Regions from separate parts of the Shewanella sp. H8 genome, predicted to be linked through region 2. Evidence: riboswitches for the same ligand, from Rfam matches in the RefSeq annotation. Region 2 holds a riboswitch; the other holds the start of a gene.

Region 1 (4,438 bases), 210 kb from region 2:
TCGTTGAATATTGTCATAACTATCCACTCTGGCGATAAACCATTGAATAGGATCAAGATAGTTCTCATTAAACGGATACATGCTGATTTCTGCAGTTAATTTCATTTTTTTATTCCTTATCAAAAGCCGTTGAAACATAAGTCACAACGGCTTTATGTTATTACATAAATTGAACTTCTAAAGTTACACCCAGTTGGCGTGGGTCACCATAACGAATATATTGCTTGTCTGCCCAATCTTGATCGGGTTCATTGCCAAAGTAAAAGCCTCGCACACCATATTGTTCATCAAACAAATTGCGGCCCCATAAAAATGCCGACCATGTTGGCGTTTCATAACCTAAGCGGGCGTTGTAAATGGTATAGGCTTCTGACTGCGATTCATTGCTGTCAGAATAATAAAACTGACTTTTACCACTGGCATTCACATTTGCAAACCAACCTGAATCAGCAACATACGTCATACCGGCACTGTAAGTAAATTTAGGCGAATGCGCTAAGTCGCGTCCAGATAAATCAATGGTAGAACCGTATTTGTCATTGTATTGATATTGACCATATTCAGTTTCTAACCAACCAAAACTACCATAAAATTCAATACTTTCGGTCAAATACCATTTCGCATCGAGTTCAGCACCGTAGTTATTTGAACTGCCAGCGTTTTCTGTAAACAGAATAAACCGCTGCGGGCTATCTGGGTCTTGTAAAGATGCGGCAACTTGTTGATCTTGGCGATCCATATAAAATAGCGCCAAGGTGGAATCCACTTCTCCGTCAAACCAGCTCGATTTAACACCGACTTCATAGTTATATAAAATCTCAGTGTCGAACTGTTTCTTGTTAGATAATTCCGCAGGAAGTGTCATATTAAATCCACCCGCTTTGTAACCGCGAGCAATACGAGCATAGACATTTTGATTATTGTTAATGGCTTTAGAAAGCGCTATATGGCCACCCCACATATCTTCTGATGGCGCAAAATCATCTTGGTTACTGTCACTATAATCACTATCACGACGTTCAAATCGCAATCCAGTCGACAATAAATAATCGTCACCTAGATGACTGTCTAATTGGCCAAATACGGCATAATTTGTCGCATCATAACTCGACTGTAATACTTCATCAGGATAAGAGTTGTACTCTGAGTATAAGTCGTTATCTTCTTTTAAATTCATCGCGTATACACCCACTAACCAGTCGGTGCTTCCCGCCCAAATTCGTCCAGCCGTTTTTGAAGACAAACGAAACTCTTGAGTTACCGTTTTACGGTCCCCCTTTTTATCCCAAGTATAATCGTAAACACATGGCTCACTACCGATAGAATTATAGTCATCATCGTATGCAGTACATTGCTTGCTTGCCCAATAGTCTGGGTTTGCCCAATCACCATCATAACCATTGTGATGATCTGTTTGTGCAAATGACGTTAACGAAGTGAAATCGAATTCTTGCATCCCAGTATAAATAAACTTAATTCCTGCCCCTGTGGTTTTTTGGCTATCAACCCCAGGTTCGTCAGTTAACGTGTTAGTAAGATTATTGTCCAATGTCCACACATCGTAACCATTATCAAAATTGGCATGCAATAAGGTCAAATCAACTTGAAGGTCGTCTGTAGCGTACCAACGAAGCTTAGCCCTTGCCGTTAACTCGTCGCGTTCATTAGTATCATCGCGGTTAAGATAAAGGTTGTCACGGTAACCATTTTGATTGTGTTGTTCTAGTGATACACGGTAGAGTAATTTACCTGAATCATTGAGTGGACCAGAACTAAAGCCTGAAAGCGTGCGAAGGTTGTCGTCACCTAAACTGACTTTTGCCCCATGTTCAAATGATTCAGTAGGATCATTACTTTTTAAGTAAATTAATCCAGCTAACGCATTCGCTCCATATTGGGTACCTTGTGGACCGCGCAAGACTTCAACTTGCTGCATGTCGTACATACTCGACACCATGCCAAGTCCAGATAAATCAATATCATCAACTACAAAGCCAACCGATGAGTTTGGCGCGCCTTGATATTGCTCTTGTTCACCCACACCACGAATTTGGAAATATTTAGGACGAGAACTACCACCAGACCAATTAAAGTTAGCAATTGAATTAAGCACATCTTCAAAATGTTGCGCGCCTTCATCTTCTAATTGTTGAGCATCAATAACGGTAACGCTGGATGGCATTTTATCAAGGCTGATATTACTAAAGTCAGCGTTAACAACTATCACTTCCATTTTTTCAGATTCAGGTGTAACGCGCTCAACATCGGCGGTTTTAGCCATAGCAACAGGCGAGCTCAATGCTGTAATAACAGCTAAAGCAATTGGCGTGTGGGATAACCCAGTAGAATTTTTCGTGAACATAGGACCTCAAATAATTATTTTGAGATCCGGCAAGAGTAGCGAATAAGAGGTGCACATAACAATTGTGTGGCCCATTCCTACGCCGGTATAAGCCGGATCAGGTTCTAAGGGTTTGTCTGATAGACATCTCAGTTCAGTTTTACTGAACACCCCTTGGCGACGACGATTATAAACTATCTACAATCTGATTACACGAACAGTCATATATTTTAATAACACAAAATATTCTGGGTATTGAAGCTAACACCTTGAAGATAAATAAAGTGTTAGCTTTAATTATTTTCAAGGTGTTAGTTAACTTGAGTTAGGTTAACAACACTGACGTTATCTAATTAATAAGAAAACGTTTCGCGTACGTAAATCTCAAAGCGAATTGCTTGGGCATTTGGCGCCACACCACTCACTTGCAATTGTTGCATGCCATGCAATTTAACCGACTTCCAACTGCTTGCTTCGTCTTCAACAGTCAATCCGTTAGCATCAAACCAAGTAAATTTGTATTGTACCCGTAAATCGGTACTGGATTTACTTTGAATTAATGCCGATGCTTTAAGTAAATCAGCCACCCTATGTGATGATATATTTGTCACGTTAATATCACTTGCAAATGAAGTGCTATCAACTCTAACCAGCCCACTAGAATCGACAGAAATGCCCGCAGTATTGTGTGCACATGCACTCAGTAACAGTGCAGAAGCGATAAAGCATAATGATGTTATTTTCATACTATAGTCCTTCTAATAAACTGATTAAAATAATCTTGTGGAACAATAAAGCTCACTATATTGCTAATCCAGTAAAAAATGAGCTCGTGCTGTGGCAATAAGTTGTTTACGGTTGGTTTGCCAGCAGTTAATGCTCACGTTCGCAACTCGACGACCTTGGCGAGTAATTTTACATTCGGCAAACGTATCTTGGTGTAAACCCGCACGTAAGTAATCAATCGAAAAATCAATAATTTTAGGTACTTTTTTGGCTTGCATAAATACCATTAATTGCACAATAGCCGACATTTCCATAAAACCAGCAATCACTCCGCCATGTATCGCTGGCAATATTGGGTTACCGATATTGTCATCTTTAGCGGGTAGTCTAAATACCATTTCGTCACCAAAACGGGCCACGGACATACCAATGAATTGTGAGTAAGGTACTTTCTCAAGTAAATAGCTGTAATCATTCAATTCAATGGCGCGTTTAACCACATCTTGAACATCTAAACCTTTTGCTGGATCTATTTGGGTTGACTCACTCATGATTTCACCCCCGGCAAATTACCCATTAACGCTTGACGAAACTCTTCGCCGACCATTTCAGGGCTAATGCGCATAAATGACCCCACGGCATGAGCAATAGGCTCATCAATGCTGTCTTGATAGGCAATGGCACGGGTAAAAGCAACGCTTGACGATAAACGATAGCATTCAGCAAAAGCATAAACAGACTTATGAGGTTCTGCTGGTTTCATATAATCGACCCGTAAATCTAATGTTGGTGACAATTCTAAGGTCTGATACTTTTTCAAAATAGCGCACACAACAGATGTACCGCAAGCAGTATCGATTAAGGTGGTAATAACCCCGCCGTGGATTACCCCTGTATCTGGGTAACCAATAATGTCTTGGCTGTAAGGCAACTCAATAAGCACGTGATGCTCGCTGGCCTCTTGGACCGTAAGTCCTAAACGACGACATTGAGCAAGTTGATTAACAAAGCGTGTCGCAACTTCCGTTAACGGAAAAAAATCACTGTTAATTTTCATTATCCACGACTCAGCATAGGGCCTAAGGGTTTACCACCTAAAAGATGCATATGAATATGAAACACCTCTTGGCCACCATGCTTGTTGCAATTTATGATTAATCGATAACCATCTTCAGCAATACCGGCTTCATCAGCAAGTTTGGCTGCTACTGTTATCATCCGCCCTAATGCTTTTTCATCAGACGCTTTAATATCATTAGTTGTCGCGATTAAATGGTTAGGAATAATCAGAATGTGCGTAGGAGCTTGCGGAGCAATATCCCGAAATGCGGTAACTAACTCATCTTGATATAAAATATCCGCTGGAATTTC
Region 2 (4,438 bases):
AGCTAGAAGGGTGGCATCGATGTTATTGTCATTGCGCTTTCGATATAGGCTATTAAATTCATCTGCGGCCATGGTATTAACATTGGTCATGCCCATCATGCTCATGGTGTTATAAGGCTGAACCTCACCCGTGCTTGTCGATACGTATTCATAACGAACACCTGCAGACAGCCACCAATCTGTATTCATTGTTTGTTGCCACTCGCCATAGAGTGCAGCACGTTGGCGTTCGCCATCATTAATATTGACGTAATCATTTGGGCCCATCATGACTGAACCTTCAATCGCTGGCCATGTATCATCAAGTTGATAAATATAATATTCTTGGCCAATTAATAAGGTGCTGTCTGAGCTCATTGGTAGCTGCCAATGTAGTTGGTAACTGTAATCTTTACCCTTAGTTTTCATTGGCATCATGCCGGTTTTCTCATCGGTAAAGAAGCCCATTTCATGCTCTACATTGTGCCAGTTTGCTTGGGCTGTGAACTCACCTTCGTTTTCAAGCGTTCGTTGATAACGTACTAATGCGCCATAACTGTCATTATTCGTCATGTCCATATACTGGTTTGCAAAACCTTGAAAGGGGATATGTTGATGAGTCAGTTTGACTGCAACTTGTTGAATGTCATCTTGCCAAGCAGCGGTTAATGCATGATTTTGTGATTGGTATAAAGTGTCTAGTACTTTATCGCCATGGCCATCTGTATAGCTGTTTGCATCTTCAAATGATCCTTGGTAACTAAAGCTTAATGTTTTACTTGCTACAGTGGCATTTACACCTGCGAGAATGGCGTCATTAGTGCTTCGATAACCGCTAGATATGTTACCACTTTGCCATGTCACTGTATCGCTATCGGTAAATACAGGGGTTAAGCTAATGACGTTAATTACGCCAGCAATGTTATCGCCACCGGCGCTCACCGGAGAGACTCCAGCAACAACTTGAGTCGAACTAATTTGATTGGCTGACACATATGAAAGTGGCGGGTTCATCTGGTTTGCACATGATGACGTAATGTCGCTGCCATCAATGAGCACTTTGATCCGATCGCCCATCATGCCATTTAAAATCGGTAATGCAGAAACGCCACCCGCTTCAGAAAAATCTACACCTTGTTTATTTAATAAGTTTTGGGCAGAACCGAGTAAATCGTTATTGGCCGCTTGTCCATGTACTTCAACCAGCTCAATGCCTTCACTATTTTGCTTATCGTACTGCTCAGCCATTACTGGTTGTGTAATAGCAAACATTACAGCCAATGAAATTGATGAGTAAACCCATGGGTAATTTGTATTTAATTTAATGGTTTGGATTGCTTTATTTGCCAACGTCATCACCTTTATTGTTATTTTATCAACCTTTGATGAATATATTTCAAAGGTGTTTATCAGTCTGTTAAATTATAACTTGCTAATAAATATGATGAATGCGACATAGTGTCGCACCTTGATAAATACCTGTCTGTGGTGATAAATGAATCATGGAGATATCAATGACACTGCATCAGTTTCTGACATGTGGATTGATTACTTTTGTATGAAATGATTATTTTAGTGCTTGTTATTTAGCAACAAGCTTGCTTATACTGCGTGACATCTTGTCGGAGTGCCATTATGGCTGAGACCGTTTATTCGGGATCCGTTGAACCTGATCAGGCTAGAACCTGCGAAGGAAACAAGCGTAATAATCATGATTATTGGGAAGATAAATAACGTATTAACACGATTGTAATTGGACGTTTACCTCCGAGTTTTTTATCGGTTTATATTCCAGTTACGTTATTACATTAGTATGTTCTATGTGATTATTGACGTAGGCAATAGCATTTTTTATTGTTTACTGCTGCTATCAACACCTCTCCAGACAAGCAACTCTACTCTTAATATTGAGGTTGCTAATGTCAAATCAAAACCGTCGTCAAACTCGAGCTAACGCTCAACAATTTATTGATACCCTTAAACCGTTACAACATCCTAACTCGGAAAAAGTCTATTTAACGGGTAGTCGTGCTGATATCAACGTCGCTATGCGTCAAGTTAATCAAACTGACACCGTTATTGGTGGTACCGACGCTGAACCCATTAAACAAGCCAATCCGCCTATTATGGTCTACGACTGTGCGGGTGCTTATTCTGATCCTCTTGCTGATATCAACGTGCGTGAAGGCTTACCTAAAATCCGTCAAGCATGGATTGATGAGCGACAAGATACTGAGCAATTAACGGGTGCAAGTTCGGGTTTTACTCAACAACGGCTGGCCGACGATGGACTCGATCATTTACGCTTTGACGCCCTTGTCGCGCCTAAACGTGCCAAGAAGGGCAAATGCGTGACCCAAATGTATTATGCTCGCCAAGGTATTATTACCCCTGAAATGGAATACATTGCCATTCGTGAAAACATGGCTCGCGCTGAAGTAACCGATAGCGTGTTGACGCAAAAAGCCCCAGGTGAGGATTTTGGTGCGCATATTGGGCAACTTATCACTCCTAAGTTTGTTCGCGATGAAGTCGCCCGAGGTCGAGCGATTATTCCGCTGAATATTAACCATCCTGAAACTGAACCTATGATTATTGGGCGTAATTTTTTAGTGAAGGTGAATGCCAATATTGGTAATTCTGCGGTGACATCTTCGATTGAAGAAGAAGTTGAAAAACTCGTATGGTCAACCCGTTGGGGCGCCGATACGGTCATGGATTTGTCGACTGGACGTTATATTCATGAAACGCGTGAGTGGCTTATCCGTAATTCGCCTGTGCCGATTGGTACCGTGCCGATTTATCAAGCATTAGAAAAGGTTAATGGCGTTGCCGAAGACCTCAGTTGGGCGGTATTTAGAGATACATTGATTGAACAAGCCGAGCAGGGCGTAGACTATTTTACGATTCATGCAGGGGTGTTATTGCGTTATGTACCCATGACCGCCAAACGCCTTACCGGTATTGTGTCGCGTGGCGGTTCAATTATGGCTAAGTGGTGTTTAAGTCACCATCAAGAAAGTTTCTTATATGAACACTTTCGCGATATTTGCCAAATTTGCGCCCAATACGATGTGTCGTTGTCGTTAGGGGATGGTATGCGCCCAGGTTCAATCGCCGATGCCAATGATGAAGCGCAATTTGCGGAATTAGAAACCTTAGGCGAATTGGTCAAAATTGCATGGGAATACGATGTGCAGACCATCATCGAAGGCCCTGGCCATGTGCCAATGCAATTGATTAAAGTCAATATGGAAAAGCAATTGGCCCTTTGTGATGAAGCGCCATTTTATACCTTAGGCCCACAAACAACCGATATTGCGCCTGGCTATGATCACTTCACTTCAGGTATCGGTGCAGCCATGATGGCTTGGTACGGCGTGGCGATGTTGTGTTACGTCACCCCTAAAGAACACTTAGGTTTGCCTAACAAAGAAGATGTAAAACAAGGTTTAATTGCCTACAAGATTGCAGCTCATGCTGCTGATGTCGCTAAAGGTCATCCAGGTGCACAAGTACGTGATAATGCATTATCAAAAGCCCGCTTTGAATTCCGTTGGGAAGATCAATATAACCTAGGTCTTGATCCAGATACCGCTCGTGCTTACCACGACGAATCGTTACCACAAGAATCAGCCAAAGTGGCTCATTTTTGTTCAATGTGTGGGCCTAAATTCTGTTCAATGAAAATAACCCACGAAGTGCGTGAATATGCCGCGAATCTTGAACAAGCTGAAGCACTTAAGATTGAAGTCTCTTCGGCTAATGCTTATCAAGCTCTACATACGACTCAAGCCATAAATCCGTCCGAAGCGATGGCGCAAAAGTCGGCAGAGTTCAAAGCGTCGGGCTCGGCGCTTTATCATGACGTCAAACCAGCAGCACAAGTTGATACCGACTTAGCGGTTGAGGTTGAATAATCGCCATGAATTCATCGACATTTGTCAGTGAATCAATAACGCAAACCCCACCCATTGTCTGGACCATAGCTGGTTCTGACAGTGGTGGTGGTGCGGGGATTCAAGCTGATTTACTCACCATACAAGACTTGTCGTGTCACGGGTGTAGCGTGATAACCACATTAACCGCACAAAACTCAGTCAGTGTGAGCCTTGTTGAAACCGTTTCTGAATCCATGCTGTTGGCTCAGTTCAGTAGTTTACTCGTGGATTTGCCGCCAGTGGCGATTAAAATTGGCCTGCTTGCATCCCAAGCACAGGTCGACATATTGGCTGACTGTTTGGCTCAGATGCGTGCCACTCAGAAGATGGTACCTTTTGTGGTACTTGACCCCGTCATGGTTGCCAGTAGTGGTGCGAACTTTAATTCTATCGATCTCGATTTTAGCCCTCTCATTGGTTTAATTGATTTACTAACGCCTAATCAGCACGAATTGAAGCGTTTATGTTCTCAGTATGCGTTAGCACAAGATTGTGCTGATGTCGGCAGCAATGGTTTT

Evidence for each region. A riboswitch is a leader RNA that binds a small molecule or an ion and turns the genes downstream of it on or off. The one in region 2 is predicted to bind thiamine pyrophosphate.
Region 1: linked by a shared signal. The riboswitch ahead of ABIS04_RS11415 (TonB-dependent receptor domain-containing protein) and the one ahead of thiC (phosphomethylpyrimidine synthase ThiC) in region 2 are both predicted to bind thiamine pyrophosphate.

Annotation. Positions count from the first base shown of each region.
Region 1 covers NZ_CP157213.1:2,630,470-2,634,907, forward strand. Annotated here, with positions in the region: gene ABIS04_RS11410 (hypothetical protein) at 1-105, opposite strand, end outside; gene ABIS04_RS11415 (TonB-dependent receptor domain-containing protein) at 161-2,362, opposite strand; TPP riboswitch at 2,420-2,526, opposite strand; gene ABIS04_RS11420 (YcfL family protein) at 2,695-3,087, opposite strand; gene ABIS04_RS11425 (PaaI family thioesterase) at 3,151-3,618, opposite strand; gene ABIS04_RS11430 (PaaI family thioesterase) at 3,615-4,124, opposite strand; gene hinT (purine nucleoside phosphoramidase) at 4,124-4,438, opposite strand, start outside.
Region 2 covers NZ_CP157213.1:2,424,993-2,429,430, reverse strand. Annotated here, with positions in the region: gene ABIS04_RS10530 (TonB-dependent receptor domain-containing protein) at 1-1,335, opposite strand, end outside; TPP riboswitch at 1,593-1,692, shown strand; gene thiC (phosphomethylpyrimidine synthase ThiC) at 1,899-3,899, shown strand; gene ABIS04_RS10520 (bifunctional hydroxymethylpyrimidine kinase/phosphomethylpyrimidine kinase) at 3,905-4,438, shown strand, end outside.